DNA from 3 places in the Zhihengliuella alba genome. Region 1 is predicted to be linked to each of the others. Evidence: riboswitches for the same ligand, from Rfam matches in the RefSeq annotation. Region 1 holds a riboswitch; each other region holds the start of a gene.
What was found. A riboswitch is a leader RNA that binds a small molecule or an ion and turns the genes downstream of it on or off. The one in region 1 is predicted to bind S-adenosylmethionine.
Positions count from the first base shown of each region.

Region 1 (9,464 bases):
CGGCGTCGAACAGGGCGTCCATCAGGCGTCCCCGGCCGACCCCGGGACGGGCAGCGGCGCGGTCCCCCGCTCGAGGTCCAGGAGGGCAGCCTTGGCGGCGAGCCCGCCGAGGTATCCGCCGAGCGAACCGTCCGTGCGCAGAACGCGATGGCAGGGGACGACGACGGGGAGCGGGTTGGTCGCGCAAGCGGTCCCGACCGCGCGGACGGCCCGGGGATTGCCCACCAGCTCCGCCATCTCCCGGTAGGACATCGTCCGTCCGTATGCGATCCCGGTCAGCTCCCGTTGGACCGTCTGCCGGAAACCGCTCGAGAGAGAGAAGTCCAGCGGTACATCGAACTCCTGCAACCGGCCCGCGAAGTAGGCGTCCAGCTCGCGGGCCGTCTCGTCCAGCCGGCGGCGGAGCGTCCCCGGCGTGTGAGCGGTGCCGGCGCCGCTGCGGAGGATCCGCGGGCTGATCCGGTCGCTGAGCGCCTCGAGGACGGCGTCGTGCCCCTCCGACTCGAAGGCGACGCGAACCAGTCCGCGCTCCGTGGTGGCCACGAGCAACCGTCCGACCGGGGAGTCGACCGTGCGGTAGGCGACGTCGATGAGATCCGCCGCCCCGGCCTCGTGCTCGAGACGGCCGCGGAGCCGGGTCAGCAGCTCCTGCTCGATCCGGCTCAGCGGCCCGTCGGTCCGCCCCGGTTCGTGATCGAGTGTCTGGTTCACAGCATCGCCTTCCTGAGTTTCTTCATTCCGTCGGCCGCCGCCCGGCGTACCGCCTCCGGCGTCCCGCCGATCTCGGCGGCGATCTCGGCGTAGGGCAGTCCGGCCAGGTGGTGATAGGCCACGGCGAGCCGTTGCCGCTCCGGCAGGGTGACGATGGCCTGCCAGAGGTCTCCCCGGTCCTCGAGCAGCCCGGGCACCGAGCCGATCCCGTCCCGGACCCCGAGATGCTGGCTGCCCTGCCCGTTGCGGACCTCGTCGAGGTCGGCTCCGTCACCGGACGGCAGCGCCCTGCGTCCCGCGGCACGGTAGACGTCGATGGCCTTCCGGTGCGCGATGCGCACCAGCCAGGCCTCCACATTGGCGTCCGCCGGGAGGTCCGGGTACGCCCCGAGGGCCGCGAGGAAGGTCTCCGACCACGCGTCCTCGGCGTCGTGCTGGCCCAGAGCGGCGCGGCACACGCGCAGCACGGTCACGCCGTGGCGCTCCACGATGGTCTCGAAGGGCGGCTTGGCCGCGCTGTGCTTCACCTGGCTCACAATCTGTAGACGTCCGTCCCGGCCGAAACGTGAGACGGTGACCGGAATTCCTCTGTCGACGCGCCGCCCGGACGCCCCGGATCATGGCCGCTCGCGGCTTTGACGTGTAGTTTCATGATCACAGGAAGCCTCATCACTGCCAGGAGGACATTCGATGCGCAATCAGGATCCCACCTCGCCCGACGCCGGCGCCACGCCCACGGGTTCCGATGCCCGGGACCTCGGCGGCGAGACCGCCGACAAGATGGAGCCCGAGGCGACCAATTCGCAGGCCGAGGTCGCCGGGATCGTGCGGGACCCCCGCGACGAGCCGACGTCCACCGAGATCGCCGCGGACCGCCGGAACGCCGAGAAGCAGTCCGCGGAGACGCCCGGGACGGACTCGAAGGACGACGAGTACCGCGACCGGATGACGACGACGCGCTCGGGCGCGGTCTGGGCGACGACCATCTTCTCGCTGATCATCCTCGTGCTCCTGATCATCTTCATCGCCCAGAACCAGGAGACCACCACGCTGCGCTACTTCGCGTGGGAGGGCACCGTGAACGTGGGCCTCACGGTTCTGGCCGCGGCCGTCGCCGGAGGCATCATCGTCGCGCTGGCCGGCGCGGCGCGGATCATCGCCCTCAAAGCGCAGCGCCGCCGTCAGCGCCGGCACTCCCGCAGCTGAGCGGTCCGCCGGGTGCGATCCCGGCGCGATCGGCACCCCGCCGCCGCTTGTCCACAGGCTCGGGAGTGCTACTAGCTGGCGTTCAGGTTCGCCCTCTAGTGTCTTCATGTCGCTTGAAACATAGCGGCGAGGGCGGCTACCCGTGTTTCCCCCCAACGATCCGGGTGGCCGCCTTCTTCATGCCTCGAGGGCCCCTCGCTCCCCGGGTCCGCCTCAGGGGGTCGGTTGGTGCTCCGACTCCTCGGCCGTCCCGGGCGTATTGGACCCGGTGCTCGCCACGAACTCGGCCAGCCGGGCGGCGTCGATCTCCACCGCCACCCCGTTGGGGATGCGGGGTGTCTTCTGGTCGAGGATCCGGTTGGCCGTGAGCCGGATCAGCGTCCCGTGGGCGACCACCACGACGTTGCCGCCCGGATGGTGCGCGGCGATCCGCGCCAGCGCCGCTGCCCCTCGGGTCGCGACCTGGGCCTCGGGTTCCGCCGTCACGATCAGGCGCTGGCGCTCTTCGTCGTCCATCTCTGCGCCCACGCGGCCCTCGAGCTCGCCGTAGGCCCGCTCGACCAGGTCGTCGTCCTGGTCGCCGAGCTCGAGCCCGAGCGCCTCGGCGATGAGTTCGGCCGACTCGACGGCCCGGCCCAGCGGGGACGATGCCACGGCATCCCAGACGAAGCCCTCCTCCGCCGCACGGCGTGCCAGCGCCTCGCCGGCCTCCCGCGCCTGCGCCTTCCCGGCCTCGTTCAAGGGGATGTCGACCTGTCCCTGCAGCCGACCGGCGGCATTCCAATCCGTCTCGCCGTGCCGTACCATCACCAAACGTTTAGCCATGGGCCAAGACTAACCGGCGCCGGAGCGCGTTACGGCAACACCAGGTCGCCTCCGAGCTGCCGGGCCAGATGGGTGCCGGCCCGCCGGGCGGCCGCCCGGAAACTCCGATTGGTCACGCCGTGCTCGGGATAGAGGCCGTGCAGGCGCAGGTCCCGGCCCTCGCGCTGGGCGTCCACCCGGCCCACGAACCGGTCGCCGTCCAGGACGGACATGACGTAGGCGCCGTACACCCGTTTCGCCGCCGGGACGTACGCCTCGAACAGGTACTCGTAGCCGAAGACCCGCGCCGCCCGCCGCCGGTTGCGCAGCAGGTTGTCGAAGGGGCCGATGAGCCGGCTCCCCCGCGCCTGCGTGACCGGCACCTCCGACAGGTCCGGATCCGGCAGCGCGTAGCCGGGCTCGCCCCAGCCCTCGATGTCCAGGACGACGGCGCCGGCCGCCTCCAGCCCGTCCCGGACCTCGTCGGCGGTGAGCCGGTAGTGCCGCCGCAGGTCGGCGATCGTGGCGATGCCCAGCGCCCGCAGCGCCGCGGCGATCAGACCGGCGCAGGCGTCGTCGTACGACGGCCTGGCCTCGAGGAGGTGCGTCGGGACGCGGCGCTCCGGGAGGTCGAAGACCCGCTTGATGCCGCGGCGGTGCGTGCAGACCAGTTCGCCGGACCACAGCATGAACTCGGCGGCGCGCTGCCGGGCACTCCAGCTCCAGTTGCCGCCGCGCTCCGCACCGGCCTCCAGGTCGCCGATCGTGGCACCGTCCGTGGCCTCGGCCGCGATCCGCAGCACCTCCCGGCGGGGTCCGGCCAGATCGTCCGCGAACTCCTCCGCGTGCCGGTCGCGGAACCACTGCCGGGAACGCTCGAACAGCGGCCAGTCCTCGATCGGGAACAGGCAGGCGACGTCGGTGAACGTCTCGAAGGAGACCGCCTCGCCACCGGACCAAAGGACGTCGTCGTACTCCTGGGCACGGCGCCTCGCCGGCAGGCGGGCCCCGCAGGTGAGACGGTGGGCCTTGTCCACGCGGCTGATCCCGTCCAGCTGCAGGAGCCGCTCGTTCCGCAGGACATCCAGCGCATCGCCCGCCTCCGGGGTGAAGTGCGCGTTGACGACGGCGCGGCGGGACTCCGCGGCCGAGAGCCCGGCGGCCCGGCTCGAATCGATGCTCATGCCCCCACCCTACGGAGCCCTCGGCTGAAACCCGGCTACACATTCCTTGCCGATCCGCCCGACGCACCTCAGACTGGGTGGTGCACACCATCCCGAGCGGCTGAGAGATCTGGCTCAACGACGCCGCAGCAACCATCCGGACTCCCCCGGAAAGGTGCTACCGCCAGAAACGATGGAGAATGCGTCAGCATTTCGATCCACCGCAGGCCGGCGTACCGGCCTGTCCGCCGTGGATCGCCGTTGTTCCGGGAGCCCCACCACGCGCACCGCGCCAGCACGTCAGGAGCCTCGATGACCACCACCGTCAGTCCGATCGCCGACCTCGAAGCGCCGCTGAAGTTCGCGTACTGGGTGCCCAACGTCTCCGGCGGGCTGGTGGTCTCCACCATCGAGCAGCGCACCAGCTGGGACTTCGACTACAACAAGAAGCTCGCGCGCATCGCCGAGCGCTCCGGCTTCGAGTACGCCCTGACGCAGACCCGCTACGCCGCGAGCTACGGGGCGGACAAGCAGCACGAGGCCACGAGCTTCTCCCTGGCGCTCCTCGGCGCCACCGAGCGACTCAAGGTCATCTCCGCCGTCCACCCGGGCATGTGGCACCCCGGCGTGCTCGCGAAGTTCATCATCACGGCGGACCACATCTCCGGTGGGCGCTCCGCCGTCAACATCGTCTCCGGCTGGCTGAAGGACGAGTTCACCAAGTTCGGGCTCCCGTGGCTGGAGCACGATGCCCGGTACGACCGCACGCAGGAGTTCATCGACATCCTCCGCGGCCTCTGGACGGAGACCGGCTTCTCCTACAGCGGCGACTACTACGACATCGACGAGTTCACGCTCAACCCGCCGCCCCTCGACATCCCCGGGCGCGCGCACCCGGAGGTCTTCTTCGGCGGCAACTCGACGGCGGCGCAGTTCGCCGCCGGCAAGACCGCGGACTGGTACTTCTCCAACGGCCGCTCCCTCGAGGGCTTCCAGGAGAACATCGCCGGGGTCGTGAAGTCGGCCGCGGCCGGCCGCCGCGCCCCGAACCCGCCGAAGTTCGGCCTCAACGGCTTCGTCATCGCCCGCGACACGGAGGCCGAGGCCACCGAGACGCTCCGTGAGATCATCGCCAAGGCGCACCGTCCGGCCGTCGAGGGCTTCGCCGAGGCCGTCAAGGAGGCCGGCCAGTCCACCCGGGACGGCAAGGGCATGTGGGAGGACTCGACGTTCGAGGACATGGTCCAGTACAACGACGGCTTCCGCTCCAAGCTGATCGGCACCCCGGAGCAGATCGCGGAGCGGATCATCGAGTTCAAGAAGATCGGCGTGAACCTCATGCTGACCTGCTACCTGCACTTCCAGGAGGAGGTCGAGGCATTCGGCCGCGACGTCCTCCCGATCGTGCGCGAGCTCGAGGCCGACCTGGCCCGCCGGAACGGCACCGAACTGAACACCGACCTCCTGCCCAGCACCGACCTCGAAGGGGCCCTCGCCTAGATGACAGACCACCAGTTCGGCTTCCGGACCCGCGCTCTCCACGCCGGCGGCACCCCCGACGCCGAGCACGGCGCCCGGGCCGTGCCGATCTACCAGTCCACGAGCTTCGTGTTCAAGGACACGGACGACGCCGCCAATCTGTTCGCGCTGCAGAAGTACGGCAACATCTACTCCCGCATCGGCAACCCCACGGTCGCTGCGTTCGAGGAGCGGATGGCCTCGCTCGAGGGCGGCATCGGGGCGGTCGCCACGGCGTCGGGCATGTCCGCCGAATTCGTCACCTTCGCCGCGCTCGCCCAGGCGGGCGACCACATCGTGGCGTCGTCGAAGCTCTACGGCGGCACCATCACGCAACTGGACGTGAGCCTGCGCCGCTTCGGCATCGACACCACGTTCGTGGACTCCACCGAGGCCGCCGACTTCGAGGCCGCGATCCAGGAGAACACCAAGGCGCTCTACACCGAGGTCGTGGCGAACCCCTCCGGAGACGTCGTCGACCTGGACGGACTCGCCGCAGTGGCCCGCCGGCACGGCATTCCACTGGTCGTCGACTCGACGCTGACGCCGCCGTACCTGCTGCGCCCGATCGAGCACGGCGCGGACATCGTCATCCACTCGGCCACCAAGTTCATCGGCGGGCACGGCACCACGCTCGGCGGCGTGGTGATCGAGGCCGGCACGTTCGACTGGGGCAACGGCAAGTTCCCCACGATGACGGCCCCGGTCCCGAGCTACGGCAACGTCTCCTGGTGGGGAAACTTCGGCGAGTACGGCTTCCTGACCAAGCTGCGGTCGGAGCAGCTGCGCGACTTCGGGCCGGCCCTGTCGGCCCAGTCCGCGTTCCAGCTGCTGCAGGGCGTGGAGACCCTGGCCCAGCGGGTGGAGAACCACGTGGCGAACGCCCAGCGGGTGGCCGCCTGGCTGGAGGCGGATCCCCGAGTCACCTACGTGAACTACGCGGGGCTGGAGTCCCACCCGCAGCACGATCGGGCACGGGAGCTGTTCCCGCGCGGCGTCGGCTCGGTCTTCAGCTTCGGCGTCGAGGGCGGCCGGGAGGCGGGCGAGCGCTTCATCGAGACGCTGCAGCTCGCATCCCACCTGGCGAACATCGGCGACGCGCGCACCCTGGTGCTGCACCCGGCGTCGACCACGCACCAGCAGCTGACCCCGGCGCAGCTCCTGGCCGGGGGCGTGCCGGAGGACCTCGTCCGACTCTCCGTGGGCATCGAGGACGTCGAGGACATCCTGTGGGATCTGGACCAGGCGCTGGAGGCCTCGCAGCGGCGAGCCCCGGCGAAGTCGGGATCCGCCACGGCGTATGCCGAGCCCACCTACGACGGCGCCGCGTGCGCCCTCCCGGCCACCGGGACCGCACCCAGCACCGAGTCGTCCAGCAGCGAGGCGTCCAACACCGAGTCATCCAACACCGAGTCATCCAGCACCGCGCAGATCGGAGCCGCCCAGTGACCGCCGAAACCACCGCAGCGGCCGCGCCGGCCCGTTCATGGCGGGGTCCGAGCGCGGCCGAGCGCCTGCGGATCCTCGGGGAGACGACGTCGATCGCGATCGTGGGCGCGTCCAACAAGCCCTCGCGCGCCAGCTACTTCGTGGCGACCTACCTCCTGTCCTCCACGCGGTACCGGGTGTACTTCGTGAACCCGGTGGTGGACGAGATCCTGGGCCAGCCCGTCTACAAGTCCCTGGCTGATCTGCCGGAGTCCCCGGACCTGGTGGAGGTCTTCCGCAAGCACGACGACCTGCCGGGCGTCCTGGAGGAGGCGAAGGCCGCGGGCGCGAAGACCCTGTGGCTGCAGCTCGGCTCGTGGCATGAGGACGTCGCCCGCGACGCCGAGGCGGCCGGGATGAACGTGGTGATGGACCGCTGCGTGAAGATCGAGCACGCCCGCTTCCACGGTGGGCTACACCTGGCCGGGTTCGACACCGGCGTGATCAGCTCCAAGCGCCAGCTCCTCGCCTGACCGGACGGATCCCGACCGGACGGATGGGGTCCGCCGTCGACGACGGCGGGCCCAGCCGTTCCGTCACGGCCGGAGCGTCAGCGAGGCCGCCGCGGCCTGCTCCTCCCGGGGCGGTCGCCGTGACCGGGTGGCGAGGCTACTTCCCGTCCTTCTTCGGCGTGCCCTTCCCGCCCTGGTCCGCAGCAGCGTCCTTGGCGGCCTTGCCATTGACGGCCGGCTCGCCCGAGCCCTGGTCCTTCGGCGCCTTCTGGGCGGCCTTCCCGGCCTGCCGCTCCGCAGCCTCGCGGGCCTTCCGGGCCTCCTGCGCTGCCTTGCGCTCGGCCCGCTCTCGCGCGCGCTCGGCCTGCTCGGCCTCCTGCGCAGCGTTCCGCTCGGCCCGCTCCGACCGGTCCGCCGAAGACTCCGAGGCGCTCGACGACTCTGAAGCGCTCGAGGCCGGGCCCGCCGTCGAGGGATCGCCGGGGACGCTCGACGGTGCCTCGGCCTCGTCCGTGCCGGTGGTCGTCGGCGCTGCCGAGGACTCGACGAGGGGGACGTCGAGCGGCGTGGGCTCCGCCTTCGGCGACACGTGGACCACCAGGCTGATCTCCGGCGGCTCGGGACGGTCCGAGTCGGCGGCGGCGGTCCCGGCGATCCCCGCTGCACCGAGCGCGACGATCGCGAAGCCCGCGGTGAAACCGCCACGACGACGACGGCGGCGGGACGCCGCCAGGTCAACCACGGGGGCCGGCGCCTGTGCTCCGGCGGAGCGCTGGATCTCGTCGAGGCCCACCTCGCCGGAGAGGAGGTCGGCCAGCGGGCCGGTGGGAGCCGGGGGCTCGACGCGTGCGGCCGCGGCGAGCTCGGCGATCTCCTCGCGCACTCCGGCGACGCTGAGGAGCTCCGCCTCGGTCAGGGCCTCGCGCAGGACCTCCTCGGCGCGCTGGTAGTCACCGGGTCCGGGCGTCGGTTTGGGCTCATGCATGCTCGCCGGCCTCCTCGAGGGACCTGCGCATCGCCAGCAACCCGCGCCGCTGGAGCTGCTTGACGGCTCCGGCCGTCTTGCCGAGGATCTCGGCGGTCTCGTCGACGCTCATTCCGGCGACCACGCGCAGGAGGATGCACTCGCGCTGCTCGGAGGCGATCGAGTCGAGGACGCCGCTGAGGTGGCTCGATTCCAGCTGGTCCAGCAGTGCGTCCTGGGGCGAGGGCTCCAGGCGGGGGTCCGCGCCGGCGTCGTACTCCACGACGTAGGGCGCGCGCGCCCGGGCGCGCGTGGCGTCGACCATCCGTGCGTGGGCGACGGAGAACGTGAATCGGCGCAGCCCATCGACTCCGCCGGTCACTTCGGCAAGACGGGAGAACACGGTTAGGAAGACCTCCTGCGCCGTGCCATCCGGATCCTCGACGCCTCTGGCGGTGAGATAGCCGGTGACCTGGCCTGCGAGTGACTGGTAGATGAGGGTGAGGGCTTCGGGCTCGCCGCGCCGAGCCTGCTCGAGCACGTCATGCGTCAGCGCTGCGGCCATCTCACCCCCCGATCAGTTTCGAGACTTCCGTGTCGAAACTATATCAGCGGGGAAGAAGAAGGAGCCGGACCGAAAATCGTTGGGGGGAAACTCTCGGCCCGGCTCCACAGACGTAATCGCGCGGCCCGGCCCGTAAGTTACGGTCACGGCCAACTTTTCTGAGAATTATCTGCGACTGCCCGGGATTCGCATGATTCCGGGGTTTTCGATTCGTCCGAGCTTGAGCCCGCCTTGAGACTGGTACGCCTAGAGACTCGGCCGCCGAGGACCGCCGCGTCCGGTCAGAGCCGACGATTGGCGAGGACGGGGAGGAACTCCCGGACCTCGTCGATCCGCCTGCGGGTCACGTCCACGGTGACGAGCCCCTCCGGCTCGTCGTCCAGATAGTCCACCGGGATGCCCAGGGGGTCCAGCACCGCCGAGTGGCCGACCGTGTTGGCGGAGCTGGTTCCGGCGGCCGCGATCCAGACGGTGTTCTCCACGGCGCGGGCCTTCAGCAGCGTCTCCCAGTGCTCGATCTTGTGGTCGCCCTTGAACCAGGCGGCTGCGACGAGCAGGAGGTCGGCCCCGTCGACGGCGAGACGGCGGGCCAT
Region 1 covers NZ_BAABCJ010000006.1:73,496-82,959, forward strand. Annotated here, with positions in the region: gene ABD784_RS11870 (alpha-ketoglutarate-dependent dioxygenase AlkB family protein) at 1-22, opposite strand, end outside; gene ABD784_RS11875 (methylated-DNA--[protein]-cysteine S-methyltransferase) at 22-711, opposite strand; gene ABD784_RS11880 (RNA polymerase sigma factor) at 708-1,238, opposite strand; gene ABD784_RS11885 (lipopolysaccharide assembly protein LapA domain-containing protein) at 1,402-1,917, shown strand; gene ABD784_RS11890 (histidine phosphatase family protein) at 2,131-2,742, opposite strand; gene ABD784_RS11895 (DNA glycosylase AlkZ-like family protein) at 2,772-3,905, opposite strand; SAM riboswitch class I at 3,990-4,084, shown strand; gene sfnG (dimethylsulfone monooxygenase SfnG) at 4,197-5,384, shown strand; gene ABD784_RS11905 (O-acetylhomoserine aminocarboxypropyltransferase/cysteine synthase family protein) at 5,385-6,851, shown strand; gene ABD784_RS11910 (CoA-binding protein) at 6,848-7,363, shown strand; gene ABD784_RS11915 (hypothetical protein) at 7,500-8,327, opposite strand; gene ABD784_RS11920 (RNA polymerase sigma factor) at 8,320-8,871, opposite strand; gene ABD784_RS11925 (carbon-nitrogen hydrolase family protein) at 9,153-9,464, opposite strand, start outside.

Region 2 (9,464 bases), on a different contig from region 1:
GGCTCCGGCTCCCGCTCGGGCGCGTCCGGCCCCTTCCTGCAGGAGGTCCTCGAGCGGGTCTCCGGCGGGCTCGGCGCGACCGCGGCGGACCGGTACCGCGCCTACGCGGACTCGGTCTGCGTCTCCGCCGACGCGGGACACTCGATCCACCCCAACTACCCCGAGCGCCACGACCCCGCGAATCAGCCGCTGCTCGGCGGCGGGCCCCTGCTGAAGATCAACGCGAACCAGCGCTACGCGACCGACGGGGTCGGTGCGGCCCTGTGGGCGCGCCTGTGCGGAGAGGCGGGGGTGCCGTACCAGGAGTTCGTCTCCAACAACGTCATGCCCTGCGGCTCGACGATCGGCCCGCTCACGGCCACGCGGCTCGGGATCCGCACGGTGGACGTCGGCATCCCGCTGCTGTCGATGCACTCGGCGCGCGAGCTGTGCGGCGTGGCCGACCCGTGGCGTCTGGCCCGGGTGGCGGCACGGTTCTTCGCCGACTGAGCGCCCCCGCGAACAGGGCCGGCCTCGCGTGCGCGCGAGGCCGGCCCTGTCCTTCTGTGTCCTGTGCGCGAGTTCTTATGCGCGAGCTGGAAGCCCCGTGTGAATCCCCGCCTGGGCTTGACCCGCCCGACCGTCGTGACCGTATCGTTATTAAGTCACGTTTTGGTAACTGCCTCTCGGGCGCCAAAACAGGAACGACCCGTATCCCAGATCGTCCACGGGTCGACGAGCCCTGAAGCCTATTCGGACGCCGGACGATCGCGCACTGATGGCCGGGGACGGTCTGAGCGTAGGGATGGCCCTGGAGAAACTGTGATCCAGAAGAACAAGAACACCAAGAACTTCTCCCGTGCCGGCCTCGCCGGCGGCGCAGCGGTCCTCGCGCTGGCAGCGGCCGGCGTCGCGGCCGTGCCGGCCAACGCAGCCTCCACGTCCACCTGGGACTCCCTCGCGGCCTGCGAGTCGGGCGGCGACTGGTCCATCAACACGGGCAACGGCTACTACGGCGGCCTGCAGTTCAGCATGAGCACGTGGCAGGCCTTCGGCGGCACCGGCAACCCGGCCGACGCCTCCAAATCGCAGCAGATCGCCGTCGCCGAGAAGGTCCTCGCCTCGCAGGGCTGGGGCGCATGGCCCGCCTGCTCCGCCGAGCTGGGGCTCTCCGGCACCGAGGCCTCCACCAGCAGCGACATCCAGGTCGAGGCCCAGGCCGAGTCCGAGCCGACCCAGCAGGAGTCCAGCCAGGCCGCAGAGGCCGAGGCCGAGGCCCAGGCTCAGGCCGAGGCGGAGGCGGCCGAGGAGCAGGCCGCCGCTGAGGCGCAGTCCAGCGCCAAGCACCGCGCCGAGGGCCCCGCGTCCACCGAGAAGGCCGCCGGCGGCGCCGGCAAGCACGTCGCCGAGGTCAAGGCGGAGGACTCCGGCGAGGACCACGAGGTCGCCGCCGGCGAGACGCTGGCGACCATCGCCGAGGAGCACGGCATCACCGATTGGCGCGCGATCTTCGCGCTGAACACCGACGTCGTGGCCGATCCCGACGTGATCTACGTCGGCGAGACGCTCGACCTGCCGGTCAAGTAGCACCGGCCGATCACCGGGCCGGCCCCGCCGGACCGTGACCCGGGGCTTGCCCCGATCCCTGTGGCGGACCGCTTCCGAGCGGTCCGCCACAGTCGTGTCCGAGGGGGTCCCCGCGGCCGTCGTGCGCCCCACCGGCCCGGACGCGGGCGGGGTGCCCCGGACCTGTTGTCCACACCTCACCCCGTCCGTCCCGGAGGCGGCGCCGCGTCCGGTAGGATGGTGGAGGTTGTTTTTGCCCGCCCGCACATCGGGCGCGGCGTCCGACCAACGCAAAGAACCTCCTGTTACGGAGAGACCGTGACCGTTTAGCCCAAAGGAGGTGGGTTCACATGCGTAATTACGAACTTGCGGTGCTGATCGACCCTGAGGTCGATGAGCGTACCGTCGAGCCGACTCTCGAGAAGTTCCTGAATGTCGTGCGCAACGATGGCGGGACCATCGACAACGTCGACATCTGGGGCCGTCGCCGCATGGCTTACGAGATCCAGAAGAAGTCGGAAGCGATCTACGCTTTCGTCAAGTTCACGGCAACCCCGGCGACCTCCGCGGAGCTCGACCGCCAGCTGTCTCTGAACGAGAACATCCTGCGCGTCAAGATCTTCCGCCCGGAAGAGCCGAAGGCCGAAGCGAAGTAATTCGCCTCGAGTCTGTATCAGAAGAACCGATAGTCAGGAGACGTCATGGCAGGCGAAACCGTGATCACGGTCGTCGGTAACCTCACCGGCGACCCGGAACTGCGTTTCACTCCGTCGGGTTCCGCGGTGGCGAACTTCACCATCGCCTCCACCCCGCGGACGTTCGACCGGCAGACCAACGAGTGGAAGGACGGCGAAACGCTGTTCCTCCGCGGATCGGTCTGGCGCGAAGCCGCTGAGAACGTCGCCGAGACGCTGACCAAGGGCATGCGCGTCATCGCCCAGGGCCGGCTGAAGTCGCGTTCTTTTGACACCAAGGAAGGCGAGCGGCGCACCGTCATGGAGCTGGATGTCGACGAGATCGGCCCCTCCCTGCGCTACGCCTCGGCCAAGGTCACCCGCACCCAGCGCAATGCTGGCGGCAACCAGGGCGGCTTCGGCGGCGGCAACCAGCAGCAGGGCGGCTTCGGCGGGAACCAGGGTGGCGGCTTCGGCGGCGACTCCGGTTTCGGCGGCGGCACGGCTGCACCGGCCGGTGGCAATGGCGGCGGCTGGGCAGCGCCCGGCGCCGACAGCAACCCGTGGTCCACTCCGTCGGGCGGCAATGCCGCCGGTGGCGGCTGGGGCCCGGGCAGCGACGAACCGCCTTTCTAAACACTCACTATTCACCATCCCGCAGAAGACTCTGCGGGCTCCATAGAAAAAAGGAGCTCCACGATGGCTAAGGCTGATATCCGTAAGCCCAAACCAAAGTCCAACCCCTTGAAGGCCGCTGACATCACCGTCATCGACTACAAGGACGTCGCACTGCTGCGCAAGTTCATCTCCGATCGCGGCAAGATCCGCGCTCGTCGGGTGACGGGCGTGAGCGTTCAGGAGCAGCGCAAGATCGCGCAGGCCATCAAGAACGCCCGCGAGATTGCCCTGCTGCCCTACTCCGGCGCTGGCCGCGGCTAAGGGAAGGGACCCACAACATGGCAAAGCTCATTCTGACCCACGAAGTGACCGGTCTCGGCACCGCAGGCGACATCGTCGAGGTGAAGAACGGTTACGCCCGTAACTACCTTCTGCCGCGCGGCTTCGCCGTCACCTGGTCCAAGGGTGGCGAGAAGCAGGTCGAGTCCATCCAGGCCGCTCGCGAGGCTCGCGCCGTCGCGTCGCTGGAGGAGGCCAAGGAGCTGGCTGCGAAGCTGGCCTCCAAGCCGGTGAAGGTCCAGGTGAAGACCGGCGAGTCCGGTCGCCTGTTCGGCACCGTCAAGGTCGACGACATCGCGAAGGCCGTCGAGGCCGCCGGCCTCGGCTCCATCGACAAGCGCAAGGTCGAACTGCCGGAGCACATCAAGTCCACCGGCAACTTCGAGGCCACCGTGCGCCTGCACGAGGACGTCTCGGCGACCATCGCGCTGCAGGTCGTCCCGGCCGCCAAGAAGAAGTAGTCCGCGCGGCAGCAGCCGCTCGAGTGCTTCAGCGCCACGAGGCCCCATCCCTTCGCGGGGGTGGGGCCTCGTCGCTTTAACGGCGTCGTGCCGCCAGCCAGGCGAGGAGCCAGCCGGCCTCCACGGCCGCGTCCGCCAGGTAGATTCGGCGGATGCGCCCGGTCGACCCGTAGTAGAGGTCCACCAGCCCATAGGCCAGAGCGGAACCGATGCCGAGGCGGCGGGCCGTGCGGCGTCCCTCATCGCTCGGCGTCGAGCGCAGCAGGGCGTAGCCGACGGCGACCGAGAAGCCCGCGACCGTCTGGACGAGCCAGCGGTCCGCCTTGGGTCCGGTGACGGCCACGAAGCTGCGGTAGTGGACCAGCGGCCAGAGCCCGGCCGCCAGATCGAAGAGTCCGTGCGCCGTCGACAGCCGGATCCGTGCCATGGTGCCTCCAGTTCCCCGCTCGCACCGGGCCGGGCGGCTCCGGTGCGGCCACCCTAGCGCGCGGACCTCGTCGGCGGTACGCCTGTGCGGCCCCGTGCCCGGCGCGCCCCGGTCCCGTGTGTCGCCAGCTTGCGGAATGTTGCGTCCGTCGTTGTCACAGATCCTTCCCCGCACGTAGCGTGGGGAGCGAATCAAGAGATTCAACGTCAAGCCCTGGCTCGTTGAACGGCAACCCTCCCATTGCGGTAGTGGGGTGCTCCAGGTGATGATTCGGCCTTCCGGAACACGCCGGTGGGCAAGTACCGCGTCGCAGCCCGGCCCCTCCCGGCCGGATGGGCGCATGATCACAGGCGGTGGCCATGACTGCACCCGAATCCGACCTCTCGACCGATCTCTCCGCGGGCGCGCTGCGGCAGGCGTTCGCGCGGCATCCCTCCGGCCTGGCGGCCCTCTGCGCCGTCGTCGACGGAGAGCCGCAGGGGATCGTCGCCTCCTCCTTCACGGTCGGCGTCTCCCTGGACCCGCCGCTGGTCCTGTTCGCCGTGCAGAAGAGCTCGCGCACCTGGCCGAGGATCCGCGCCGCGCAGCGCATCGGTGTCTCCGTCCTGGGCGCGACGCACCGGGACGTGTGCCGGCAGATCGCCGCGCGGGACGGGGACCGTTTCGCCGGCGTGCGCTTCGAGTCGAGCGACGCCGGTGCCCTCTTCCTGCACGAGGCGGCGCTCTGGCTGGACTGCAGCATCGACCAGGAGGTCGACGCGGGCGATCACGCGGTGGTCATCCTCCGCGTCCACCGGCACGCGGCCCACGAGGGGCTCCACCAGCCCCTCGTCTTCCACGACTCGGACTTCGCCACGCTGGGCGCGCCCGCCTACGCCTGACGCGGGCGGCCGCCCTCAGCGGTGCTGGATGTCGTCCACCAGCCGCTTGGCGTCCGCCAGCCCCACGCCGGTGTCGCGGCGGACCTTCCTGATCGCCTCGACGACCTTGCCCTGCTGCACCAGGCTCACCACGGCGGCGTAGTCGGCCTGGCCCGCGGGACGGGTGGCGGGCACGGCGCCCGCGCCGGCCTGGGCGGTGGGGTCGTCCACGGGAGCCGTGGGGGTGCGCTGGGCCGTGGGCATCCGCTGCTGCGTCTCGTGGCGCACGCGCTCGGCCTCCCGGCGCTGCTCCTCGCGCTGCTGGACCCATTTGGCGTTGAGCCGCTGGATGTACTGCTCTTCCTCGCTGAGCTGCCCGGTGGTCGTCCGGCTGAAGACGTACCAGAGCGCGCCGACGATCCCGACGAGGACGGCGATGACGATGAGTGCTTCGAGGAGCCCGAGCGAGAACATGCTGTCCATCCTAGGCGCGTGCGTCGGCGCGGGCGCCGCCGTCGGGTCGGCGGTCCGGTGCCGGGCCGTCCGGCCCGCCGCCCGCATGCTCGTAGCCCTCCTGGACCAGCTGCCGGAGCACGTCCAGGTCGACGTCGTCGAGCTTGTTCACGTAGAGGCAGGACACCCCGCGGCGGTGCTTGCCGAGGCGGGAGAGCCAGCGCTCCGACTCCTCGCTGCCGGTGAGGACGTACAGGGCCAGATTAGCCCGGCGGGGCGAGAATCCGACGGCGGGCGCGTCGCCCTCGCGGCCGGTGGCGTACCGGTAGTGATAGGCGCCGAAGCCGACGATCGAGGGCCCCCACATGACCGGTTCCTCGCCGGTGGCCGAGCCGAAGAGCTCCAGCAGCGTCTCGGCGTCGGCGCGCCGCCGCGGGTGGTCGACGCCGGACACGAAGGACCGGGCATCGACGGAGGTGGGGCGCATCACGGGCTCCGGCATGGCACCAGTATTCCAACGGGGCCCCGCCCCCACAAGAGCGCGCCCGCCGGAGCGCTCCACCCGGTGGGCGCGGCTGTGGAGAATCAGGGCTCTGCTGTGGATAACGCCGGCGAAAGTGGCGCAGCGCACGGGCCATTAGGAGCCTCAAGTGCTGTATCAACGTTCACGAACTCGCCGGAACTTTAAGTTCCCCACAGCCATGTATAAGTAAACGGCCTAGTCAGAGTGGCTTGGGAACAGATCTTTCCCGACAATCCACAGGCGTGTCCCCAGTGTGTTCACATGTCCACCGGCGATCCCCACAGGTTGTCCACAAACCCTGTGGATAAGTGACTTGGAGGGGTCCCCCCTCGGGTCTACTCTTACGGGGTCACGGGCGTACCCTGGCGGAGTCGACGGCCCCGCCGACGTCGCGTGACGGGCGCGATCGAGCGCCCCGACGGGCATGGTGAAAGGACTTCGGTGGCTCTGGCACGAACGGATGTAGAGGAGAGCGGCAGCGCCGAGTTCGGCCGCACGCCCCCTCAGGACATCGTGGCCGAACAGTCCGTCCTCGGCGGCATGATGCTCTCCAAGGACGCCATCGCCGACTGCGTGGAGGTCCTCCGCGGGCAGGACTTCTACCGTCCGTCCCACGAGCTGATCTACGAGGCCGTGATCGACCTGTACGGCCGCGGCGAGCCGGCCGACGCCGTGACGGTCGCGGACCTCCTCACCAAGCGCGGGGACATCAGCCGCGTCGGCGGCCCCGCCTACCTGCACACGCTGATCCAGTCCGTGCCCACCGCGGCCAACGCCGGCTTCTACGCGGAGATCGTGCGGGAGCGGGCGGTCCTGCGCCGCCTGGTCAACGCCGGCACCAAGATCGTCCAGCTGGGCTATGCGCAGGACGGCGAGGTGGACGCGATCGTCAACGAGGCCCAGGCCGAGGTCATGTCCGTCGCGGAGCGCCGCGGCGCGGAGGACTACGTCCCCCTGCGCGACATCATCGAGGGCACCGTGGACGAGATCGAGTCCGCCGGAAGCCGCGGCGAGGGCGTCATCGGCGTCCCGACCGGCTTCTACGAGCTCGACGAGCTGACGCAGGGCCTGCAGGGCGGCCAGATGATCGTCGTCGCGGCCCGTCCCGCCGTCGGCAAGTCGACGTTCGCCCTCGACTTCGCGCGGTCCGCGGCCATCAAGAGCAACATGACCACCGTCTTCTTCTCGCTCGAGATGGGGCGGAACGAGATCGCCATGCGCCTCCTCTCCGCGGAGGCGAGCATCGGCCTGCAGGACCTGCGCAAGGGCACGGTCAAGGACGAGCAGTGGGCCAAGATCGCCAGCACCATGGGCAAGCTGAACGACGCCCCGCTGTACATCGACGACTCGCCCAACATGTCGCTCATGGAGATCCGCGCGAAGTGCCGGCGCCTGAAGCAGAAGCACGATCTGAAACTGGTGGTCCTCGACTACCTGCAGCTGATGAGCTCCGGCAAGCGCGTCGAGTCCCGCCAGCAGGAGGTCTCCGAGTTCTCCCGTGCCCTCAAGCTCCTCGCCAAGGAGCTCGACGTGCCGGTGATCGCCCTGTCGCAGCTGAACCGTGGCTCAGAGCAGCGCACGGACAAGAAGCCCATGGTCTCCGACCTCCGCGAGTCCGGCTCGATCGAGCAGGACGCCGACATGGTCATCCTGCTCCACCGCGAGGACATCTACGACAAGGAGTCCCCGCGCGCCGGCGAGGCGGACGTGATCGTCGCCAAGCACCGTAACGGTCCCACCAAGACGATCGTCGTCGCCTTCCAGGGCCACTACTCCCGGTTCTCCAACATGGCGCCCGAGGGCAGCCTCTAGCCGGGGCCGCCGGGCCCGGCGGGATCAGAGCAGGAAGGCCGGGTCGATCAGGTCGGTGCGCGGGTCCAGTGCGTAGTCGCTGTCCTTGTGGCGGTGGACGGCCGGCAGACCGATCGCGATCGACTCCGCCGGGACGTCGCGGACGACGACGGCGTTCGCGCCGATCGCCGTGTCGTCACCGATGGTGACCGGCCCGATGATGCGGCAGCCGGCGCCGAGCATCACCCGGTCCCCGACGATCGCGTGCCGCCGGGCCCCCGGCCTGACGGGCACGTGCAGCGTCCGTCCGCCGATGGTGGTGCCCTGGTACATCATCACGTCGTCGCCGATCACGGTGGTCTCGCCGATGACGATCTCCGAGCCGTGGTCGATGAAGGGCCTCCGGCCGATGCGCGCACCCGGGTGGATCTCCACCCCGGTGAAGAACCGCGCGGCCTGGCTGACCAGACGCGCCAGCCCCCGGGTCTGCTCGCGCTGCCAGAGGGCATGGGCCACCCGGTACGCCCAGATGGCGTGGACGCCCGCGTAGGCCAGGGCGACCTCCGCGTCGCTGCGGGCGGCGGGGTCCTGGGCGCGGGCGGCCTTCAGGTCCTCCCGCAGGAGGGAGAGCAGACGCCTCATCCGCGGCGGTGGTGCTCGTCGGCGTCCGCGCCGGAGACCGGGACGAAGAGATCCGTGCGGAGCTCCTCCGGACCCATCTCCGGGCGCGGCTCCGTCACGTAGAGCTCCCAGAAGGGCAGGGACGCGGTGTAGCCGTTGTCGGCGATCCAGCCCATGAAGCCCTCCCAGGCGCCCGCCAGATCGTCGAAGGAGCCGAGGTGTGAGGTCACGGCCGTGGGACCGCCGGGGATCTCCGAGGGCACCACCTCGACGCCGCTGGCTGCAGCCCGGGTCCCGGCCAGTGCATGGTCGACGGCGAAGCCGACCTCCAGGTCCAGCGAGTCGGTCGGCTCCCGCGTCATCAGGCCGAAGCCGGGCCCCACCGCGATGAGCCCCTCGGCCTCCAGCACCTCGCCCAGGGCGGCGAATGCCGAGTCGTAGAACTCGCGCAGGTCCTCGAACCGGATGTCCTGGCCGCGCACCACGGCGGTGCGGGCGCTGGAGAGGCTCACGATCTCCGGGCTCTGGTGCGGTTCGGTGCGGAACATGGCGGCCTCCTGCGGTTGGTCTGGCATCACCTTGAACTCTGATTCGCGCCACCGGCGGTGTCAAGGCCGCGACGAGCCTGCGACGCCGGCCGGCGACGCGGACCGGCGGGAGGTCACCCGCCGGCGACCGACTGGACCACCAGGAGGTCGGCCCCGGCGGGCACCGCCGTGTCCTGGCCGGCGAGGTCCCGGATGTTGTCCGGGCCCACGAACACATTGACGTAGCGGCGCACCTCGCCGCGCTCGTCCCGCACCCGGCGCCCGAAGCGCGGGTGCTGCTCGGCGAGCACGTCGAGCAGGCGACGGACCGTCGGCGGCCCGGCATCGGCGTCGTACGGGACCTCCACCTCCCTGCGCCCGCCGAGGCCGGCGGCCAGGACCGCCGGCACCCGGACGGTCACGTGCGCCATGGTCTACTCCTCCGGGAACTGCGGGACGTACGGCTCCGAGCCCTGCGGGAGCGGCGCCCGCGGGACCACCGCGGCCTGCACGCTGAGGATGTCCGGCAGGCGCTCGGCGACGCGGACGAACGTGCCGCCCTCGTCGCCGCTGGCGTACACCTCGCCCGCGCGCGTGCCGAAGTACACGCCGGTGGACTCCGGGT
Region 2 covers NZ_BAABCJ010000005.1:151,687-161,150, forward strand. Annotated here, with positions in the region: gene ABD784_RS10290 (M18 family aminopeptidase) at 1-489, shown strand, start outside; gene ABD784_RS10295 (transglycosylase family protein) at 802-1,566, shown strand; gene rpsF (30S ribosomal protein S6) at 1,896-2,201, shown strand; gene ABD784_RS10305 (single-stranded DNA-binding protein) at 2,247-2,855, shown strand; gene rpsR (30S ribosomal protein S18) at 2,919-3,158, shown strand; gene rplI (50S ribosomal protein L9) at 3,176-3,637, shown strand; gene ABD784_RS10320 (hypothetical protein) at 3,714-4,064, opposite strand; SAM riboswitch class IV at 4,254-4,372, shown strand; gene ABD784_RS10325 (flavin reductase family protein) at 4,424-4,945, shown strand; gene ABD784_RS10330 (hypothetical protein) at 4,961-5,398, opposite strand; gene ABD784_RS10335 (DUF1801 domain-containing protein) at 5,409-5,879, opposite strand; gene dnaB (replicative DNA helicase) at 6,342-7,712, shown strand; gene epsC (serine O-acetyltransferase EpsC) at 7,737-8,333, opposite strand; gene ABD784_RS10350 (GyrI-like domain-containing protein) at 8,330-8,860, opposite strand; gene ABD784_RS10355 (MoaD/ThiS family protein) at 8,974-9,270, opposite strand; gene ABD784_RS10360 (WD40/YVTN/BNR-like repeat-containing protein) at 9,274-9,464, opposite strand, start outside.
Region 2: it holds a riboswitch for S-adenosylmethionine, as region 1 does, so the genes downstream of both, ABD784_RS10325 (flavin reductase family protein) here and sfnG (dimethylsulfone monooxygenase SfnG) in region 1, are expected to answer to the same signal.

Region 3 (9,464 bases), on a different contig from region 1:
GCCGGGAACCGCCCCGGGGGCGCCGGTCCGGCGCCCCCGGGGCTCGGTGATCGTCTCGATGCCGCTGGTCACTTCACCGGTGCCTCGGCGCCGGCCGCCGCCGTCGTCGTGTTCGAGGACGCCGCACCGGCGGCGCGGAACCCGGCCTCGAGGTCGGCGAGGATGTCCTCGACGTGCTCGATGCCGACCGCGATCCGGACCAGGCCGGGCGAGACGCCGGCGGCGCGCTGCTCCTCCTCGCTGAGCTGCGCGTGCGTGGTCGACGCCGGGTGGATGACGAGGGAGCGGACGTCGCCGATGTTGGCGACGTGCGAGTGCAGGGAGAGCCCGTCGACGAAGGCCTGCCCGGCCTCCGCGCCGCCGGCCAGCTCGAACGCGATGACCGCGCCCGTGCCGCGCGGGCCGTACTTGCGGCCGCGCTCGTACCAGGGGCTGGACGGCAGGCCCGCGTACGCGACCGAGAGGACGTCGTCGCGCCCCTCGAGCCACTCCGCGACGCGCTGCGCGTTGGCCACGTGCCGCTCCACGCGCAGGCTCAGGGTCTCCAGGCCCTGCGCGATCAGGAAGGCGTTCAGCGGTGCGACCGCGGACCCGAGGTCGCGCAGCAGCTGCACGCGGGCCTTGAGGATGTAGGCCAGGTTGGCCCCGAGTGCACCGCCGACGCCGAGGTCGCGGGCGAACACCAGGCCGTTGTAGGACTCGTCCGGGGTGTTGAAGCCGGGGAACCGCTCCGGGTCGGCGGCGTAGTCGAACGTGCCGCCGTCCACGATCACGCCGGCGATCGCCGTGCCGTGCCCGCCCAGGTACTTGGTGGCCGAGTGCACGACGACGTCGGCGCCCCACTCGAGCGGGCGGATCAGGTAGGGGGTGGCCAGGGTGTTGTCGACGATCAGCGGGACGCCGACCTCGTGGGCGATCGCCGAGATCTCCTCGATGTTGAGGACGTCCTGGCGCGGGTTGGACACCACTTCGCCGAAGAACGCCTTGGTGTTCGGGCGGACCGCGGCGCGCCAGGCGTCCAGGTCGTCCGGGTCGGCCACGAAGGTGACCTCGAGTCCGAACTTCTTCAGCGTGTGCTTGAGCAGGTTCTGCGTGCCGCCATAGAGCGTGGGGCTGGCGACGATGTGGTCACCGGCCTCGGCGACGTTGAGCAGGGCGTAGGTCGTGGCGGCCTGGCCCGAGGCGAGCAGCAGCGCGCCGACGCCGCCCTCGAGGTCGGCGATCCGCTGCTCCACGGCGTCCTGCGTCGGGTTGCCGATGCGCGTGTAGATCGGCTCCAGCTCGGCGAGCGCGAACCGCGCGGCGGCGCTCTCCGCGCTCGGGAAGACGAACGACGTCGTCTGGTAGATCGGCAGGGCCCGGGCGCCCGTCGTCGGATCCGGCGTCTGGCCCGCGTGGATCTGGCGGGTCTCGAAGGCCCATGCTGCGGACTGGGTGGACGGCGTGGTGTTCTGCTCTGACATGTTGTTCCCCTCTGTGTTCCGGGGTCCGCCCGCACTCCCGCTGTGCCGTGCCGACGCCGAGGGGGCGAAGGCCGCCGGACGGTAACGGTCCGGCGGGTACAGCAGATGGGAAGGCTTTCCCGCGCTTGCCCCGCATCGTTTTCGAGCGGAGCCGGGTCTTCACCCGGGGCACCCCACCGCGAGTGTGAGGGTTGCCGGCCAGCAAACCGGGGTTTCACGCTGGCACTCATGACCTTGGTCCCCAAGTTTCGACGAAGAGGAGCCGCCGTGCAAGCCCGGTCTCAACAGCCCGACACACAGCCCGGCGCGGCCTCGGGACAGCCTCCTGCCGCGGCGTCCGGCGGCAAGTAAGGGCAGCCTAATTTCGAGACGTCCATCACATAGTGCCATCATGAGGACATGATGAGGTTGGACCATGTTTCCTATGCTTGCGGCCCTGACGGCCTGACCGCCACGGCCGACCGGATCGCTCGAGAACTCGGCATCGAATCCGTCAAGGGAGGAGTCCATCCTCGCTTCGGAACCAGGAACGTCATCTTCCCGCTGCGCAACAACCAGTACCTCGAGGTCGTCGAGGTCCTGGCCCATCCGGCGAGCGACAAGGCACCGTTCGGCCAGGCCGTCCGGGCCCGCTCGGAGATGGGCGGCGGCTGGATGGGCTGGGTCGTCGCGGTGGACGACCTGGTCCCGTTCGAGGAGCGCCTCGGCCGCAGTCGGGTACCGGGGAACCGGAAGTTCCCGGACGGCCAGGAGCTGACCTGGCAGCAGATCGGCATCAAGGGCCTGATCGCCGATCCCCAGGTGCCCTACATGATCCAGTGGGACGAGGGCACCGAGAAGCTGCATCCCTCGCAGGCCGTGGAGCGCCCAGAGGGGCAGATCGCGCAGATCTGCATCGCCGGGTCGCGGGACCGCGTGCGGGACTGGCTCGGCCGCCCGGAGCAGTCGCCGCTGGGCGACGTCACGGTCGACTGGCAGGCGCCGAACGGCGCCCCGGGCATCCTGTCCGTGTCCTTCATGACGCCGCACGGCCTGGTCACGCTCTAGAGCCCGCGCCGGGGCTCATCCCCGGCGGGCTCGCACGGCGACCGGTCCGGCTCTGGCGCGGAGCGGCCGGCAGGACTAGATTCGCCGCAGAAGAAGGCGGCGGCAGACGCAGGGGGGCGTAGGCGCATGGGGACCACCGAATCGACTCGCAGAGGGCTCGGCACGACGGCGGTCGATGCCGTCGCTGCGGCGGCCGTCTCGCCGTCCGGGCGCGGCGGGCGGCGGGCTCCCCGGCGCTCCGCCCGGTCCGTCGGGAGCCGACTGCTCGGGCCGCTCCTGGCGGCCGCGGTGCTCTGCGGAGTGGGCGCGTGCGCGCCCCCGGCGGAGCCCGCACTGGCCCTGCTGGACACCCCCGCCTCGACCCAGGAGATCCCGGACCAGATCCTCGAGGCCGGCTTCATGGAGCCCGCCTCGATCCGCTTCGCGGGAGCGGACCAGGACGGCATCGAGTACTACCTCGGCCGCTCGAACCAGGCCGACGAGGTCTGCGTCGCGATCTTCTCCCCCGAGCGGACCTACGAGTTCTCGGGCGGTTGCGCCCCGCTCGAGCCCGAGACGTTCGCCCTCGTGCAGGCCGTGACGACGCCTCCGCGCGTCGCCCACCTGGTCGCGGACGGCTACACCCCGCCGGCCGAGGACGGGCTGAGCCGCGTCAGCGACAACGTCTGGGTGGAGATCCAGGAGCAGTGATCCAGGCGCAGCAGTGAACCAGGCGCAGCAGTGATCCAGGCGCCCGGGTGATCGGCGTCCGGGTGATCGGCGTCCGGACTCACGCCCCGAACCCGGTGGCGGAGCCGAACAGCGCGTACCCGACGAACCCGGCGATGTCGAGGAAGGCGTGCGCGATCACGAGCGGCATGACGCGGCCGTAGCGGGCGTAGATCCAGCCGAAGACGATCCCCATGGCTACGTTCCCGACGAACGGCCCCACCCCCTGGTAGAGGTGGTAGCTACCGCGGAGCAGCGCACTGGTCGCGATCACCGTCCACCTCCCCGCCGGGCCACGGCCCCAGCCCAGACGGCGCAGGTGGTGGAAGAGGAATCCGACGACGATGACCTCCTCCAGGATCCCGTGCCGGATCGCGGAGAGGACCAGGACGGGGATGGTCCACCAGTGGTCGTCGAGGGCGGCCGGGACGATCGCCGTCGTCAGCCCCAGGGCCCGGCCCGCCGCGTAGACGCCCAGCGTCCCGACGCCGATGGCGACCAGGAGCCCGACGCCGAGCGCGGCGTCCCGGCCGGGACGGCGGGCGTCGAGCCCCAGGGTCCGCAGGGCGCCGCGCAGCGGCACGGCCAGGAAGTACAGGGCCAGCGCCACCGGCACGAGCGAGAAGAGGATGTCCAGGAGCTGGTAGACGAGGTCGAAGACGGGCCGGTCGTCCAGCGGGACGTTCATGCTGGTGGTCTGCTCCCCCAGCGGGCCGCGGGTCAGCTTGTCCAGCAGCTCGACCACCGAGTAGACCGCCGACCGGCCCAGCGAGAGGCCCAGGACGAGGATGAGCTCCCAGCGCAGCCGCGTGCGCGTCGCGGCCTCCGGCGCGGCGCCCGGTGCAGCATCCGACGCTGCGGCCGGCGAGGACGCCGGCATGGGCCGCTGCCGGCGGGATGATTCCGGGCGTGACGGGGTGGGCCGAGACGGCGTGGACCGGGAGCTCATAGGATCGATGGTATGCGTGCACCGACCCCGGCCGAGATCCAGCTCGCCGAGAGGCTCCACCCGGGGCCGGCCTGGCAGGACGGCGTCGTCGAGGAGGGCGGGCAGTTCCACCTGGTCCTCGTGGCCGCCGGGGAGGCGGTGCTGCGGATGGCCCGGACGGCGGAGGCCGCCGCGGAGCTGCCGCGCCGCACCGCTCTGGTCGACGCGCTGGCGCCGCTGCTGCCCTACCGGGTCCCGCGCGCCCTCTCGCCCGTGTGGCAGGCCGCCGACGCCGACCCGGAGGTCGCCGAACGTGCGAGCGTCCCGGCATGGGCCGCCGTCGTACAGGAGTACGTGCCCGGGCGGGCGCACGAGCCGCACCGCGGCGACCCGGGCGTCCTGCGCGGGGTGGTCGAGTGCCTGGCCGCGATCGAGGTCGGGCCGCTCCGGGACCTGCTCGCGCGTCCGTTCGCCTACCGCGGCCCCTGGACGGCCCGCAAGCGGGAGGCGGCCGTGGCGGCACTCCCGGACGCCGCCGCGCCGTCCGCGGAGACCGTGCTCGAGCGGATCGAGGCGTTCGCCGACGTGCCGGGCGGGCTGGTGCACGGCGATCTGGCCGGGCACAACATGCACTGGGACGGGGACCGTCTGCTCGGGATCCTCGACTGGGACCTCGCCGCGGAGTGGGACCCCGCGCTCAACGCGGCGTACCTGGGCATGTGGCACAGCAAGGACCTGGTCCCGCTGATCGCCGCCGACCGCGACGAGGCCCGCCGGGCCGCCGTCTGGGACGGGGCGATGGCGCTGGAGGCCGTGTACAACGCCAGTCTGCGGTCCGATCGGCCGAACTGGGCGAAGCTCTACCGCAAGACGCTTCCGCGGATCGAGGCCGCAGCACTCGCGGCCCGCTGACGCCTGCGCCCATCACCCGCTGACGCCCGGGCCCGCCACCCTCTGACGCCTGGACCCGCGCCCGTCTGACGTCCGGGCCCACGCCCGGCCACCCGGACGCAGAGGACCCCCGTCGGGGATCGCACTCGATCCCCGACGGGGGTCCTCGTTCTACAGGTCCGGGCGGGCCCGGGAGGAGCCCGCAGGCTCCGGCTGAGCGGTCCTAGGAGAGGGCGGCGACGGCGGCGTCGTAGTCCGGCTCCTCGGTGATCTCGGTAACGCGCTGGCTGTAGGCCACCGTGCCGTCGGCGTCGATGACGACGACCGCGCGGGAGTGGAGGCCGGCCAGCGGTCCGTCCACCATCGCCGTGCCGAAGTCCTCGGCGAAGCTGGAGCGGAAGGAGGAGGCGGCGATGACGTTCTCGATGCCCTCGGCACCGCAGAAGCGGCCCTGGGCGAACGGCAGGTCGGCGGAGACGCACACGACGGCCGTGTTCTCCAGCCCGGCGGCGTGCTTGTTGAACTCGCGCACGCTCGCAGCGCAGACTCCGGTGTCGACGCTCGGGAAGATGTTCAGCAGGACGCGCTGGCCCTCGAAGTCGGCCGAGGAGACCTCGGACAGATCGGTGCCGACGAGCGTGAACTCGGGGGCCTTGGCGCCCACGGCGGGCAGCTCGCCCACGGTCGAGACAGGGGAACCCTGGAAGGTGATGTCAGTCATGACTCATGTCTACCACGGCCCGGCGGTCGGACCACTCTCCGCGTAGGCTTCTGACATGGCATCCCGTGAGCACAGCCCCCGGCAGATCATCCGCCTCGCCGATCTCGCGCCCATCGCGTGGAGCGGGGAGGCCGGCAGTTCCGTGGACGGCCCGGGCGGCGCCGGCGGCAAGACGCGCGAGATCGCCTCCGGCGACGGCTGGCGCCTCGCCCTCACGATGATCGACAGCGCCGGCGCGCTCGCCGCCCCGGGGCCCGGCGAGCGCGTCGCGACGCTCGTCGACGGCGAGCTCGTCGCGCTCCGCGTGGGCACCCCGGGAGCCCGGCCGGACGCCGGACAACCGGTCACCGAGCACCCGCTGGAGCGGTACCGCCCGTTCCCCTACGACGGCGCGGCGCCCGCGGAGGTCACGCTCCCCACGGGCCCGGGCGTCCTCCTGCAGGCGGAGACCGGACCGCGGGAGTCGGGCGAGCCGCTGGGGGCGCGAGTGACGATCATGGAGCTCTCCAAGACGCGCTCCCTCCCGCTCTTCGGGACCGAGGGCGGCGCGCAGTTCGGGGTCCTCCTCGAGGGCCGTGCGGTCGCGCACCCGGGCGACGGCTCCGGGCACCCCGTCGAGGGCGCCACGGCCGAGCTCGCCGTGTTCGACGCCGTCCGCGGCTCGGACGACGCGCCCGTGCTCACCGGCCGCGGCTTCGTCGCCGTCGTCGACTTCACCCCCTGACCCGAAGGACTCCCGTGCAGTTCCTCGCCCGCCTGAGCCTGAAGAACCGGGCCGTGGTCGCCCTCCTGACGCTCGCCATCGCCGCTGCCGGGCTCTACTCCATGGCCTCGCTGAAGCAGGAGCTCATCCCGGACATCGAGTTCCCGCGGACCACGGTGGTGACGGCGCTGCCCGGCGCCAGCCCCGAGGTGGTCGACGAGCAGGTGGCGCTCCCGCTGAGCCGCGCGCTCGAGACGGTCGACGGCGTGGAGTCCGTCTCCAGCGAGTCGCAGCAGTCGGCCTCCCTCATCACCGTCCGCTCCGAGTTCGACGCCGACCGGAGCCAGGTCGAGTCCGAGCTCCGCTCCGCGCTCGAGGCGGCCGCCGACGAGCTGCCCGAGGGCGCCGAGCCCGAAATCATGGCCGGCTCGCTCTCCGACATCCCGGCCGTCATGCTCACCGTCTCCTCGGCGGCACCGGCCGAGGATCTCGTCCTGGCGTTGCGGGAGGACCTCGTCCCGGCCCTCCGCGGGATCGAGGGCGTCCGCGACGTCACGCTGGCCGGCGGGGCCACCCAACGGGTCGCCATCACCCCGGACGGGGAGGCGCTCGCGGCCGCCGGACTGACGCCGCAGGCCTTCGAGGCGGCGCTCGAGGCCAACGGCGACACGCTGCCCGCCGGCTCCGTGCTGGTCGACGGGCAGAACGTCACCGTCCAGGCGGGGCAGGCCATCGAGACGGTCGAGGCCCTGCGCGAGCTGCCCCTGCTCCCCGCTTCGGGGGCGGGGCCGGCACCCGACGCGGCACCCGCGCCGGGGCCGGACGGAGAGCTCGACCCGGAACGGCCGGGGACCACCACCCCGGGAGCGCCCGTCCCACCGGCGGATCCCGTGCCGCTCGGCGACGTCGCCACCGTGGAGGTGGCCGGCGAGCCGGCCGACTCGATCACGCGGACCAACGGCGAGCCGAGCGTCTCGGTGACGATCACCAAGATGCCCGACGCCGACGTCGTACGGCTCTCCCACGCCGTCTCCGCGGCGCTGCCGGCGGCCACCGACGCGCTGGGCGTCGACGCCGACCTGACGACCATCTTCGACCAGGCGCCGTTCATCGAGGAATCGATCCAGCATCTCGCGCTCGAGGGCGCGCTGGGGCTGCTCTTCGCCGTGGCGGTGATCCTGCTGTTCCTCTTCTCGATGCGGGCGACCGTCGTCACGGCGGTCTCCATCCCGCTCTCGGTGCTCGTCACGTTCGCGGCCCTGCACGCCTCGGGCTACTCGCTGAACATGCTCACGCTCGGCGCGCTGACCATCTCGATCGGCCGCGTGGTGGACGACTCGATCGTCGTCATCGAGAACATCAAGCGGCACCTGGCCTACGGCGAGGCGAAGTCCGTGGCCATCTTCACCGCCGTGCGCGAGGTCGCCGGGGCCATCACGTCGTCGACGGTGGCGACCGTGGTGGTCTTCCTGCCGATCGTCTTCGTCTCCGACATGGTGGGCGAGCTCTTCCGGCCGTTCTCCCTCACGGTCACCATCGCGATGCTCTCCTCCCTGCTGGTGGCCCTGACGATCGTGCCGGTGCTGGCCTACTGGTTCATGCGGCCGCCGGCCGGCGACGTGGATCCGGACGCCGTCCGCCGGGCCGCCGAGGAGAAGGAGGCGTCCTCGCGGCTCCAGCGCGCGTACCTGCCGCTGCTGCGCCGGACGCAGCGCCGGCCCCTCGCGACACTGCTCGCCGCGGTGGTGCTGCTCGCCGGGACCGCGGCGGTGGTCCCGCTGCTCAAGGTCGACTTCCTCGGCAGCGCCGGTTCGAACACGTACCGGGTCACCCAGGAGTTCGACTCCGCCGCATCGCTGGACACGGTCTCGGAGACCGCCGCGGCCACCGAGGACGCGCTCCTGGGGGTCGACGGCGTCGAGTCCGTGCTGCTGACCGTCGGCGGCGACGGCTTCGCCCGCGACACCTCGGCCGGCACGTTCATGGTCACCGCGGACGCCGGCGCCGACCAGACGCGGATCCGCGGCGACATCCAGGCGGCCGTGACCGGACTCGACGCCGGAGAGGACATCGACCTCGGCGAGACGTCCGCCGTCGGCTCCGGAACCGTCGATGTGGAGCTGACGGCGAACGACGCCGACACCTTGGCGGTCGCGTCCGAGCTCGTGACCGACGCCCTGGCCGGCGTCGAGCACGCGGAGGCGCCCACGTCCGATCTGGGAGCCACGCAGGACTCCCTCCAGGTCCGGGTGGACCGGCCGGCCGCCGCGGAGGCCGGCCTGACGGAGCTGCAGGTCGCCTCGTTGGTCGCCGCGGCCGGGAACGAGCGGCCGATCGGGCAGGTGCGGATCGACGGCGAGGCGCTCGACGTCGTGGTCCTCGGCGGCGACTCCTACGGGACGGTGGAGGAGCTGCGCGACCTGCCGCTCCCCTCCGCCGCGGGGCCGCTCGTCCTCGACGACGTCGCCGACGTCGTCGAGACCCGCGTGCGGGACACCGTGGCGCGCTCCGGCCAGGACCTGGTGGCGACCGTCGCCCTGGCCCCGGAGGAGGGCCGGCTCGGCGAGGTCTCCGATGCCGTGGCCGAGCGGCTGGCCGGGATCGAGCTGCCGGACGGCGCGACCTACGCGATCGGCGGCGCGACCGCCGACCAGACGGAGGCGTTCGAGCAGCTCGGGCTCGCGATGCTCGCGGCGATCGCGATCGTCTACGTGCTGCTGGTGGCGACCTTCAGGTCGCTCGTGCAGCCGCTCATCCTGCTGGTCTCCGTCCCGTTCGCGGCGACGGGTGCCCTGCTGCTCCTGCTGGCCACCGGCCGGCCGCTGGCCGTGGCGTCCCTGATCGGCCTGCTGATGCTGATCGGGATCGTCGTCACCAACGCGATCGTGCTGATCGACCTGGTGAACCAGTACCGGGCGCAGGGCCAGGGACTGCACGATGCCGTGGAGAACGGCGCCCGCCAGCGGCTGCGTCCCATCCTCATGACGGCCCTGGCGACCATCT
Region 3 covers NZ_BAABCJ010000002.1:167,253-176,716, forward strand. Annotated here, with positions in the region: gene metX (homoserine O-acetyltransferase MetX) at 1-72, opposite strand, end outside; gene ABD784_RS06560 (bifunctional o-acetylhomoserine/o-acetylserine sulfhydrylase) at 69-1,463, opposite strand; SAM riboswitch class IV at 1,580-1,697, opposite strand; gene ABD784_RS06565 (VOC family protein) at 1,863-2,510, shown strand; gene ABD784_RS06570 (hypothetical protein) at 2,637-3,200, shown strand; gene ABD784_RS06575 (CPBP family intramembrane glutamic endopeptidase) at 3,280-4,098, opposite strand; gene ABD784_RS06580 (aminoglycoside phosphotransferase family protein) at 4,180-5,058, shown strand; gene tpx (thiol peroxidase) at 5,261-5,758, opposite strand; gene ABD784_RS06590 (hypothetical protein) at 5,814-6,482, shown strand; gene ABD784_RS06595 (efflux RND transporter permease subunit) at 6,497-9,464, shown strand, end outside.
Region 3: it holds a riboswitch for S-adenosylmethionine, as region 1 does, so the genes downstream of both, ABD784_RS06560 (bifunctional o-acetylhomoserine/o-acetylserine sulfhydrylase) here and sfnG (dimethylsulfone monooxygenase SfnG) in region 1, are expected to answer to the same signal.